Regions from separate parts of the Oleiphilus sp. HI0132 genome, predicted to be linked through region 2. Evidence: predicted binding sites of a transcription regulator. Region 2 holds the regulator's gene; the other holds the start of a gene.

Region 1 (6,265 bases), on a different contig from region 2:
TGTCGTAAACCGGGCAGCCTACTTCAACACGGTGGTCGATGTTGCGGGTCATCCAGTCTGCAGATGAGATATAAATCTCATGCTCGCCCTGGTTGGAGAATATCGACACACGTGGGTGCTCCAGAAAACGATCGACAATGCTAATAACTTTGATGTTGTCGCTCAAACCTTTAACGCCGGGTAAAAGGGTGCACATGCCACGAATAATAATGCGAATTTTTACGCCAGCCTGGCTTGCTTTGTAGAGGTGCCCAACGACTTCGTCATCGACCAGGTTATTGACCTTCAGCATGATTTCGGCAGTCAGGCCTTTCTCGGCGTGCTTTATCTCACGATCAATCAACTTGTGAACACGTGGCCGGAAATCATTTGGCGAGACGATAATGTGTTTGAAGTGATAATGTTTATAGCTGAAGCGAATGAAGTTAAATACGTCTTCTACTTCGGCGGTAATTTCATCGTGGCAGGTAAATAAAGAGAAGTCGGTATAAATCCTTGCGGTCTTCTCGTGGAAGTTACCTGTGCCGATATGAGCGTAGCGCTTATAGCCGTCACTTTCGTTGCGTCCAATTAAACAAAGCTTGGTGTGGCACTTCAATGCAGGCACACCAAAGTCTACTTTGATGCCCGCATCGGTCAGTACCTTCGCCCATTCTATATTTGCTTCTTCGTCAAAGCGGGCGCGCAGCTCAACCACGACGCGAACATTTTTACCATTCTTTGCCGCATTGATCAGGGCATCGATAATTCGGCTTTTTTTGGCGACGCGATAAATGCTGATACTGATATGTTCAACTTTAGGATCGTATGATGCCTGCCGTACGAACTCGGTGAAATGGTTGAACTTGTGATACGGGTAATAAAGTAAAATATCGCCTTCAGAAATCGCCTGGAAGCTGCTTTTGTGAGCGGCGAACTTCTTGCTTTCGATTCTCGGAAGCGGTGAATATTCTAAATAGTTGCGCCCGATATTAGGGAAACTGATGAAGTCTCTGAAGTTGTGATAGCGGCCACCCGGGATGACGGCGTCATAATTTGAGATGCCGATTTTATCAAGCAAGTAGTTCAGTGTGGATTTCGGCATTTCCCTGTCATAGACAAAGCGAACTGGCTCAGCTGTCATGCGTTGCTTAATGCTGAGTGACATCTGCTCTAGTAGAGATTGGTCAATATCTTCAGATAGCCCGTATTCCGCATCACGAGTCATCTTCATGGAATAGGCATGAATTTCATCAAACTTATAATTGCCTTTGAAGACGCTCTTCAGAGAGTAGCGAATAATATTATCAAGCATGATGATGCAGCGGCGCTTTTGCCCCTTGATTCTAGGTAGCTCAATGAAACGGCTCATATCGTCTGAGGGTACTTCAACCAAACTATATCTAGATTCGCCTTTGCGAATTAGTTCGACCGCAAGGTAGGTGATGTCATCATCCAATACCTGAGCAAGGTCGATTTTTCCCTCGCACATTATAGGGTTAATGTATTGCAGAACATTGTCTTTGAAATACTGATTAACCCATTCCCCTTGCTCTGGAGATAACTGTTGCTCGTTGATCAGAAAAATGTTGCGCCGGGCCAGGCATTTCAAAACGTGAATATAGATTTCGTCAAACCGTTCGCCTAGCTTGATGACTTTCTTTTGAATCTTCTTAAGTAATTCTCGATCTTCACTGGCATCTTCGCCTTGGTCTTTCTTAATAAAAATTTTTCGCTTTACGTCGGCGACACGAACACGGAAGAACTCATCCATATTATTGGAATATATACCGAGAAACCTGACCCGCTCGACAATCGGTACGTTTGCATCAGCGGCTTCCTGTAGAACGCGCTCATTGAAGGACAGCCAACTCAGTTCTTTCTCTATAAAATCTTGCTTGTTCGTCATTTTGAAACTACTCGCATACAGCTTAATCAACCGGACTATTTAAATAGGACTTATGTGACAGTTTGATGACAATTTAAGTCCTGAGGTTCAAATACTTTGTATTTCCGGTTATGTAGGTCTAGGATAGATATTGACGTAGTGACGTCATTACGTCAATTAATGTTATTTACACAAAGAAAGGTGATTTACCATGTCTAAGAAAACAAAATCTATCAAGAAAGAGATCAAAGCGCGTAAAGCTAAAGTAGCCAAGCAGACTAAGAAAATCAGCAAGCTGAAAAAGGCGCTGAAGAAGGCTTAATGTGCCATCTTGAAGCTAATGTAGGGGCGCGATAATTCGCGCCTTTGCCTTTTATGGTGCTCGGCAATATGGATGAATGGATGTTACTATGCCGTTTATAGGGTAGTGAAACGACAAGGGGTCTCTTTATGAGTCGCAAGAGTACAGATAAGAAAACCGATGCAGTGTCGAAAGGTACGGCTAAGACTCCTCAGCTTGATCAAGTGCATGCATCCGAGAAAAAAGAGAAGGCTAAGAAAAATACCTCCCTACGTTTAGATAAGAAAACATTGAAAGCACTGAAGATTATTGCGATAGAGCAAGAAACGAGTATACAAAAGCTAATTGAGAGCTTGGTAAAGGACTATATTAAAGAACATGGCAAATTGGATTAGTTGAATCTGCCATGTTAGAAATTATAAAAATACCATTAGTGCACGTGATTTTAGTTGTTATGCTCTAAAAAAAACGTGTAACTTTTATACTGTTTAGTATTTATTGTTTAATTTGTTTGTAGTTTTAATAGGGGTGAAGCATGGGTAAAACGTCAAAGAAGATTGATAAGAAAGTTTCTCAGGTTAAAGAGCTGAGCAATGACTTGTTGAAAGATATCAACAAGAAAGTTACTTCAACTAAGAAAGATTTACAGAAGCAGGTTGATGATTTGACTGCACAAGTAAACGAGTTGCGTGAAGAGGCGACTAAGCCTGCAACAAAGTGGTTGAAGAAAATCGAGAAGCAGTATCAAAAGCAGCTAAATAAGCAGCAGAAAGAATTTGAAGAGCGTGCTGAAGCTTTGCTAGAGACTAAGAATAAGCTGGTTGGTCAACTTGAAGATGCATTAAGCAAGCTTCCTCTGGCGGATAAGATTATGCCAGCGCCAAAGACGCCTGCTAAAAAAGCCAAAGCAACTGTTAAGAAGGCGGCGACTACTGCTAAAGCAAAAGCGTCAACAGCAACTAAGAAAGCCACTGGTGCAGCTAAGTCTGGTATTTCTTCGATGAAAGGTGTTGGCCCTGCGACGGTTAAGAAATTGAATGCAGCGGGATTTAATAGCTTGGAAGATATCGTTAATGCACCTGCCGATAAGTTGGCTGAGTTCAAATCAGTACGCGGCTCAGACTCTTGGGTTGAGCAAGCTAAAGAATTGTTGAAGTAAGCGTTTCAAGCTTCAATAAAAAAGGCAGCGATTAAGCTGCCTTTTTTGTATCTGAAATTTCAGATTGATACTTTCTTTTCTGCTGTAGGCAGAGCCTTGCGCGGCTCGCTGGCGGGTTAGCACCATCGCTGCCTACATAAAAAGTAATGCTACAGCTTATAGACTAACGTGACAGACGTTTCACGATCAGTTTTATCAGCACCTGCTGGAACATCAGAACTATGCTTAATGGTGTAACCAACCTTCATTGACAAGGCTTCTTGCACCTGACTGGTTAAGGAGATACCAAAACGTGTCACAGTGTTACTGTCGCCGGCTTCTGTATTCAGGAACTGGTCAAGGCTAGATGTTTCATTGAATTTCCAAGAGAAGATCTCAGCTGCACGAATAATGCTATCTTCTTCGTTATTGCCATTGTTGTCTTCGATCACACGATAACCAGGCGCAAGCTCGAAATTCAATTCCATATTATCTTCTGCAATAGCTTTATAGCCTAAACCCAGTGCGATAGAGGTTTGATGGTCAAAACCGCTAAAGCGATCCTTTTCCCACGAGATGACGCCAAGCGCATAAGCTCTATCAGAGAGCTTTCGGTCAGACTGCGCTTCAGCAAAATATCTTTCTGCAGAACTTACGTCATTTGATGAGCTGTTAAGCGCCTCTAGTTGAAGTGTGTGCTTCCAATCAGTGTATTCAGTTGAAGCATTAAATTTGGCATTTAGTGTTTCTGTATCCGAGTTGCCGCTGGTCATCACAAAACCAAGTTCAGCCGTTGCATCCCAGTTAGGTTCAGAGACCTCTTCAGCGTTTACTGTGGCGCTTAGGCTTGTAGAGATGAGAGCAATTGCTGTGGCAAGTTTAAGGTGTTGCATAGTATTTCTTCCTTTCATAAAGCTTGGCTAAGATACGATTCAATTTTGGCCGTATCTTAGCGATTTACTAGAGTAATGTCTCTTGTTTATGCTACTTGATGCATATATACATCTTGTTGTGGGTAGGGGATTGAAATGCCGTGCGCATCAAATGCTTTCTTCACGCCTTCTTGCATATCAAAGAATACACCCCAGTAGTCGCTAGTGTTGACCCATAAGCGGACTGTAAAGTTAACCGAGCTGTCGGCAAGTTCTGCAACGACAAATACAGGAGCCGGGTCTTTGAGTACTCGGGCATCATGACTGGCGAGTGACTTCAGCAGAGACTTGGCCTGGTCAATATCGTCGCCATAGCCAATGCCAAAGCTCAGATCGACTCGGCGAGTAGTTTCTTTATTAATATTCACCATGCTGCTGCTCGAAAGAGAGCCATTTGGAATGATGACGACTCGGTTGTCGCCCGTCTTTAGAATGGTGTTGAAAATCTGAATTTCAGATACGCTTCCGATGTAGCCCTGAGCTTCAATCAGGTCTCCTACCTTGAAAGGCTTGAATAGCAGAATGACAACGCCTCCGGCGAAGTTGGCTAGGCTTCCTTGAAGAGCTAGGCCAACAGCTAAGCCGGCAGCACCGAGTACTGCCACAAATGATGTTGTCTCGATGCCGACCATCGAGGCAACTGAAATCAACAAGACTACTTTCAGAATAACTGAAAGAATGCTGCAGACGAATTGACCAAGCGTCGCATCGACCTTGCTTGTGAGATTGTTGTTAAGAGTGCGTATGAAGCGATTGATGACCCATAGGCCGATGATGAGCGTAACGATCGCTAAGACCAGTTTGGGGCCGTAACTTAAGCTGAGTGTGTAGGCTGTCTGTAACAGCTCTTGAATCTGATCGCTGCTTTGATTGATATCTTCCATTTAAGCTTCCTTGATTAAGTAAAAAAGTGAGTTTGAAATTTAAATTCAGAAGCATAGACAGAAGCAAAAGAGAAAAAGTCACAAAGAAAGTTTATTTATATTTCATTGATCTGAGTGCGTGTGTGTTATTGGGAATTGATCTATGATTCTTTGTTCCGGTGTCCCGTATTCGCCAACATTCATCATTATTGCCGAGGATTAAAATGAAAGACGATACCATCGCAATTCATCACGGATATGAAACAGACCCTACAACCAAGTCCGTAGCAACACCTATTTACCAGACAGTCGCATACGAGTTTGATAATGCTCAACATGGTGCTGACTTATTTGACCTGGCTGTACCGGGTAATATCTACACGCGAATAATGAACCCCACTAACGATGTGCTTGAAAAAAGAGTAGCGGAGTTAGAAAAAGGTATTGCGGCCTTGGCTGTGAGTGCTGGCAGTGCTGCCATTCATTACGCGATTATAACGATCGCCAGCAAGGGCAAGAATATTGTTTCAGTACCTCAGCTCTATGGCGGTACTTATACACTTTTCAAGCATATGCTGCCGAGCCAGGGAATTGATGTACGTTTCGCTGAAGATGATAAGCCTGAGTCCTTAGCAAAGCTGATTGATGAAAATACCGCAGCCGTTTATTGCGAGAGTATTGGTAACCCCGCGGGTAATGTTATCGATCTGGAAGGCATGGCGAAGATTGCGCATGATAAGGGGGTGCCGCTTATCGTTGATAATACAGTTGCCACGCCAGCTTTATGTAAGCCTATTGAGTATGGGGCAGATATTGTTGTTCATTCGCTTACCAAGTATATGGGTGGGCATGGTAATTCGTTAGGCGGGATTGTCGTTGACTCAGGAAACTTCCCCTGGGCGGAGCATGCTGAACGATTCCCTATGTTGAACGAGCCAGAACCTGCTTACCATGGCGTGATCTATACCGAGGCAATGGGGCCAGCAGCTTTTATTGGACGATGCCGGACAGTTCCTTTGCGTAATACCGGGGCGGCCTTATCACCTATGAATGCCTTTTTATTGCTTCAGGGAATTGAAACGCTAGGTCTTCGTATGGAACGTCATTGTGAAAACGCAATAAAAGTGGCCGAATTTCTAGAAGGGCACGATCTAGTTGAGTGGG
Region 2 (6,265 bases):
CTAAGCCGGTAAAAGCACTGTCGGGCCGAACCGTTCTTCTGGTTGATGATATCCTTGATGAAGGGCATACCCTCTTACATGTACAGGATTATTGTCGGCAGCAAGGTGCAGCGCGTGTTCTGACGACGGTTTTATTGGATAAGCAACATGACAGAAAGGCGACCAAGGATCTGCTCGCTGACTATACTTGTTTAAATGTTGAGGATCGTTTTGTTTTTGGTTTTGGTATGGATTATCAAGGCTATTGGCGGAATGCGCCGGGTATTTACGCAGTTAAGGGCATGTGATGCTAAAGCCAGCCGCTCGGCGGATACCCGACTGGAAAGTGCCTAAACAATATGGTTCCTGGGTCTTTGATCAAGGTTCACTTACCAAGAGGCTTATCGAAGCATCAAATAATAACTTTAGTGTGCGTGTCACTTATCAAGGCTGGGCTGTACCAAGTCTTGAGGAGAGGCGGATACTAAAAGTGAGAGAGCGTCAGAAAGCGCTGGTCAGGGAAGTTGAGCTGCTTTGTTTCGGAGAAGTATGGGTGATAGCGCGCAGTATTATTCCGAAAACAACGCTAAGTGGTTATGAAAGACAGCTTCAGTATTTGGGAGATAAGCCTTTAGGCGCATTTCTGTTTAAATCCAGAGTTATGACGCGTAGTAAGCTTGAAAGTGTCTCCTTGGTGAAACAGTTTAAAGAACCCGTATTTGGGCGGCGCTCGGTATTTTTTCTTCGTCAGAAACCATTGCTGGTGAGCGAACTATTTATGCCTCGGGTATTTGAGGCAAGCAAACGAGAGAAATAGGCATATGAATACTCAGAGTAAACCCGCGTTTGCAAGTGTTGCAATGGACTACGTAAGGCTTGCGAGGTTGGATAAGCCTATAGGTATTTATCTGGTTTTGTGGCCAACGCTTTGGGCATTATGGTTTGCTGCCGAGGGCATACCAGCTATGGATGTGTTAGCTATTTTTATCGCCGGCTCTGTTTTCATGCGCTCGGCAGGCTGCGTAATCAATGACTTTGCGGATAGAAAAATAGACGGTCATGTAAAGCGCACTGAAGCTCGCCCTCTGGTGACGGGGCGGGTGAGTGCAAAACAGGCTTTGATCTTTTTCGCCGTTTTATGTCTGTTGTCTTTCATCCTGGTTTTGTTTACCAATGAACTGACAATTTACCTTTCATTTGGTGCACTCGCACTTGCTTCTGCTTATCCCTTCATGAAGCGCTATACTTATTTACCACAGGTGGTCTTAGGTGCTGCATTTGCCTGGTCCGTTCCTATGGCTTATGCCGCGCAAGTGAATGAACTGCCTGCGCATATCTGGTTGATCTATATGGCAACAGTCTTGTGGACCGTTGCTTATGATACGATGTATGCCATGGTCGATAGGGATGATGATATCAAAATCGGCGTTAAATCCACGGCCATCTTATTTGGTTCGGCTGATCGGGCGATTATCGCATTTTTGCAGGTTTTGGTGATATTGACGCTGAGCTTGTTAGGTGAACAGCTTGAAATGGGGCAGTTTTACTTTCTGAGTATTGTCGTTGCGTCGGTACTATTTGTATATCAGCAGCACTTGATTCGCCATCGTGACAGAGATGAGTGCTTTAAGGCGTTTTTGAACAATAACTGGGTGGGTATGGTTTTATTCCTGGGACTGTTTCTAGACTTTTATGTCAGGTGAATTGTAAAACTTCGCAAAAAGGAGCGCTCATTAGGTTCTCAGCATAGGCTTACAGTGTAGTGTCATAAAACTGTAACAGCTTGCCGTTTTAATACAGTTTGATTTTTGGAGTAAGTACTATGTCAGAAAAAACCGTATTAATTGTTGATGATGAAGCATCAATCAGAGAAATGATTGCTGTTGCTTTAGAAATGGCTGATTACAATTGTATCGAAGCTTCAAATGCGCAGGATGCATTTATTGCTATTGTGGATCAACGTCCCGATATGATTTTACTTGATTGGATGTTGCCAGGCACTAGCGGAATTGAATTGGCAAGACGCTTGAAACGCAATGAAGCGACCAGTGATATCCCTATTATTATGCTGACAGCTAAAACCGAAGAGGATAATAAAGTACAGGGTTTGGAAGTCGGTGCCGACGACTATATTACTAAGCCTTTTTCTCCTCGTGAATTGGTTGCTCGTCTTAAAGCTGTACTTCGTCGTGCGACGCCTGCGGGTGTCGAAAGTGAAATCGAAATAGATGGATTGGTACTTGACCCAGTTTGTCATCGCGTTACCGCTCACAATAATTTGCTGAGCATGGGGCCAACTGAGTTTAAGCTACTGCAGTTCTTTATGACGCATCAAGACCGCGTTTATAGCCGTTCCCAGCTACTTGATCAAGTTTGGGGTGGCAATGTCTATGTTGAAGATCGAACCGTTGATGTTCATATTCGGCGCCTTCGCAAGGCATTAGGTGAAAGGCATGAATACCTGGTTCAAACTGTTCGAGGTACTGGCTATCGTTTTTCTGCTCAAGGTGCTGCATAGCGCTTGAGCATTGGTAACTTTGTTATAAAATAAGAAAGGTGGCAAGGAGCTCGATTTTTCATGCACATGACTTCGATCATTGACGAAGGGTGCACACTCTCTGTACCGTTTGCGTTTTAATGGCAAACTATTGAATCAGAGAATGAATCTGTCTTCCTGTGCTGGAGCATAAGGTTATGCACAAACGAATCATCGGTCACTTATACTCCCTTTTTTGGGCTGTGATTGGCTTGCTGGTACTTGGCCTGCTGATTGGGGAATTAGCGTGGGTTCTCGCGATTGGCTGCTTTGCCTACTTAGCCTGGACAATCAGCCAGGCTGTTAAGCTGCATCGTTGGCTTTACAGTGTACAAGAAGACCAAGCAATTCCCGAAAGCCATGGTTTATGGGGCGATCTGTTTGACGGTCTATATCAAATTCAATATCAAAATCGCATTACTCAAGAAAACTTGCGGTCAATGATTGCTCGTGTCCAATTATCTACCAATGCACTAAAAGAGGCTGTCGTCATGACTAACTCTGAAGGTGCGATGGACTGGTGGAATGACTCTGCAAGTACAGTACTTGGCTTTAAACGAGAGTCAGATAGAGGTCAGCTGATAACAAATTTGCTTAGAGACCCTTCCTTTAAGCGATATTTTGAAAGCAAGAATTACGACGAACCTTTAGAGCTACGTTCACCTTTAAATAAAAGTGCAACTTTGCAAGTACATATCACTTTGTTTGGCAAAGATGACCGCTTGGTTTTCGCGCAAGATGTGACGCGTGTGCAGCGACTTGAACAGATGCGGCGTGACTTCGTTAGCAATGTTTCTCATGATATGAGAACGCCATTGACGGTTATTAGAGGTTATATCGAAACCTTCCAGGATGCTGAAGATACACCTAAGAAGTGGCGAAGAGCCTTAAATTCAATGCAAGAGCAAACGAAACGGATGGAAAGCCTGATTAGTGACCTCTTGTTACTCGCCAAGTATGAAACTGAAGGCCTGCCTAGTAATACTCAAGCGATCGATATCGAACCGGTACTACAAGAAGTCTACCGCGACGCACGAGCCTTTAGCGCTGACAAAAATCAGAATATTCGTTTGGACTTTGAAAGCACCAAACCCTGTTTATTTACCGGTGACTCTCGTCAGCTTTATAGCGCCTTCTCAAACCTTGCGTTTAATGCAGTTAAGTATACGCCCACCGGTGGTGATATCGACATCAGCTGGTGGCTGGATGAAGAAGGTGCTCACTTTTGTGTGCGTGATACCGGTGAAGGTTTTGATTCCGTTCACATCCCTCACTTGACGGAACGCTTCTATCGAACGGACCCCAGCAGAGACCACTCAAGTGGCGGCTCAGGCTTGGGCTTAGCGATCGTGAAGCATGTATTGATCAATCATAATGCCGAGCTGGAAATCCATAGTGAAGAAGGCATAGGCAGTGAGTTTATTTGTCACTTCCCGGCATCGATAATGGTTTCCAGTAGCTCGGCTAATGAACAGAAAGCGCTAGCAAATGCATCTTGATGAGCTATCTGCATTTACTTGGATAGCTTTTTCTGCGCCTCTGCTTCAAAGTTCATATTGATATTGCCTAAAGATCTTTCTTCGTTTACCCAAAATGCGACCGCGCCACACACCGCAGCGGGCAGTGCCAGAAAATTCACGATAGGCAGAAGCGTTGCCCCAAACGTTACCAGCCCAAAACCTAGTGATGTCAGACGATGGCTAGCCAGGTAGTTTTTCATATCGGGGAAGCTCATCTTATTATTATCTGCCGGGTAGTCGATATATTGAATGGCCATCATCCAGGCTGAGAAAATAATCCAGATAACAGCAATAATCACATTCAAGCCGGGGATTAAGCCTAAAACCAATAGCACTAGCACCCGCGGGATATAATAAACAAGCTTTTGGAGTTCTCGCATGATGGTTCTGGGAACCATTGCCAGTAGCTCGCTCCATGAGAAGTCTTCACCTTTATCTTGGCCGCTTAAGTGCTTTTCAGTGAGTTCTGCCAGGTAGCCATAAAAAGGAGCGCCGATTAAATTCGCGGCGGCAATAAAGCCATAAAACAGCGTCATTAAGATGGCTAAGAAGTAGATTCCCCAGAATAACCACTCCATGAATCCTAGCCATTCTGGGACCCAAGACAATAAGGTCGCCATCCAACCGTCTACTAGGCTATATGCCCACATGATGAGCAGCGTAAACAAGATGATATTTACGGTTAAAGGAACCAGTAAAAATAGGCGAAAGCCGGGCTGGCAAATGATCTTGAAACCTTGAGCCAGATAGCCAAAGCCGGTAAACATATTTCCCTTCATGTGAAGATTCGCTCCTGATCAGAATATCGTCTAAGAAATTTATAGGGCTTAATAGGGTTGTAGGCAGTGTATAATAGCTCGCTTGGAGTTTCAGCAGTGCTCTGATGAAATCAAAGTAATGTCACTAGGTAGTTGTAGCCAATGCGTCCAGATTTTCAAATCGAGATTGTTTATTCAGATGAACAGCTTGTGGTGGTTAATAAGCCCTCCGGTTTGCTATCAGTTCCGGGCAGAGGCCCCGACAAAGCTGATTGCTTGCTGAGCCGCTTACAAGACCAATTTCCCACTATCAGGGTGGTTCATCGTTTGGATTGCGCAACCTCGGGCTTGATGGTCTTGGCGCTTGATGCGGATTCCCACAGGGAGCTTAGTAGGCAGTTTCATGACAGAGAAGTCAAAAAGCGCTATGAAGCCTTGGTTTATGGCTTTATGGAAGATGAAAGTGGCGAAGTTAATCAGCCATTGAAGACCGACTGGCCCAATCGGCCTCGACAGATGATTTCACATGAAGGTAAAGCTGCTCAGACCTTCTATCAATGTACGACTCGCTCAGAACAGGCATCGAGAGTCATCCTCACGCCGATAACAGGTCGCTCTCATCAACTACGTGTTCATATGCTATATACCGGCCATCCAATATTGGGCGATGGGCTTTATGCTCACGAGTCGGCATTAAAGGCTAGTAGCCGTTTATGCCTACATGCCACAGACTTAAGTATCTACCAGCCAAAGACTAAAACTTTTATGGAGTTCTCAAGTGCTACACCTTTTTAGTCAGATAATCCAGTTTACCTGGCTGAACAAAATCGTTTTGTACCTTGCTTTGCTGGTCTCTTGTATTGCCGCGTTTTCACCCCTTACGGGGCTGGAGCAAGTTAATGTGAGTGACAAGGTGCTCCACCTAGTAGTATTTTTTGTACTTTCTTTATTGGTTCAAATTGCCTATCCAAGGCTAGGTTTAAGGGCAATACTATTTTGCTTGGCTTGCTTTGGTCTGGGTATTGAGCTTATTCAGGCTTACTTGCCCCACCGTAGTTTCGAGCTAATTGATTGGTTTGTAGACTTGTTAGGCACAGTGATTTACCTGATCCTTATTGCGCCAACTATTAAGAGCAAGTGTTTGAGTGGTAAATACGCACCTTGTTAAATTCTTCAAACTCATTTAGGTCTGGACAAGTACGGGCTTCTTTTACTTCAAGCAAATCGTAAGCGGAAGAGGGCAGTACTTTTACGCGGGAGTCAGCAAGAAGTACTTGAGGACATTTAGTGGTAAACAAATCTAGCAAGTCGTGATTATCTTTGTCATATAGTACATCCGCCGCGGTGATCAGGTCGAGCTCTTCATCAAAAGCCATAAAGTCTTCAGAGTAGTCAAAGCTCAGAGAGTTGAGTTCGGCATTTGCACGACAAGCTTCAAGAGCGTCTGAGTCGATATCACAAGCTATGACTTT

Evidence for each region. The regulator PhoB, encoded in region 2, activates phosphate uptake and scavenging genes when phosphate is short. The targets are predictions, from matches to a motif close to TGTCATANNNNTGTCANA.
Region 1: ppk1 (polyphosphate kinase 1) is a predicted target of PhoB. The motif match lies at 1,942-1,959, and genes of this name have one in related genera.

Annotation. Positions count from the first base shown of each region.
Region 1 covers NZ_LWGJ01001186.1:14,942-21,206, reverse strand. The annotation lists gene ppk1 (polyphosphate kinase 1) at 1-1,888, opposite strand, end outside; gene A3766_RS17000 (hypothetical protein) at 2,318-2,563, shown strand; gene A3766_RS16995 (helix-hairpin-helix domain-containing protein) at 2,704-3,327, shown strand; gene A3766_RS16990 (YdiY family protein) at 3,477-4,199, opposite strand; gene A3766_RS16985 (mechanosensitive ion channel family protein) at 4,286-5,122, opposite strand; gene A3766_RS16980 (O-acetylhomoserine aminocarboxypropyltransferase/cysteine synthase family protein) at 5,326-6,265, shown strand, end outside.
Region 2 covers NZ_LWGJ01001514.1:11,023-17,287, forward strand. The annotation lists gene A3766_RS23345 (hypoxanthine-guanine phosphoribosyltransferase) at 1-287, shown strand, start outside; gene A3766_RS23350 (chorismate lyase) at 287-796, shown strand; gene ubiA (4-hydroxybenzoate octaprenyltransferase) at 801-1,682, shown strand; gene phoB (phosphate regulon transcriptional regulator PhoB) at 1,802-2,497, shown strand; gene phoR (phosphate regulon sensor histidine kinase PhoR) at 2,674-4,014, shown strand; gene cysZ (sulfate transporter CysZ) at 4,029-4,814, opposite strand; gene A3766_RS23375 (RluA family pseudouridine synthase) at 4,956-5,588, shown strand; gene A3766_RS32780 (VanZ family protein) at 5,572-5,961, shown strand; gene A3766_RS23385 (methyltransferase) at 5,921-6,265, opposite strand, start outside.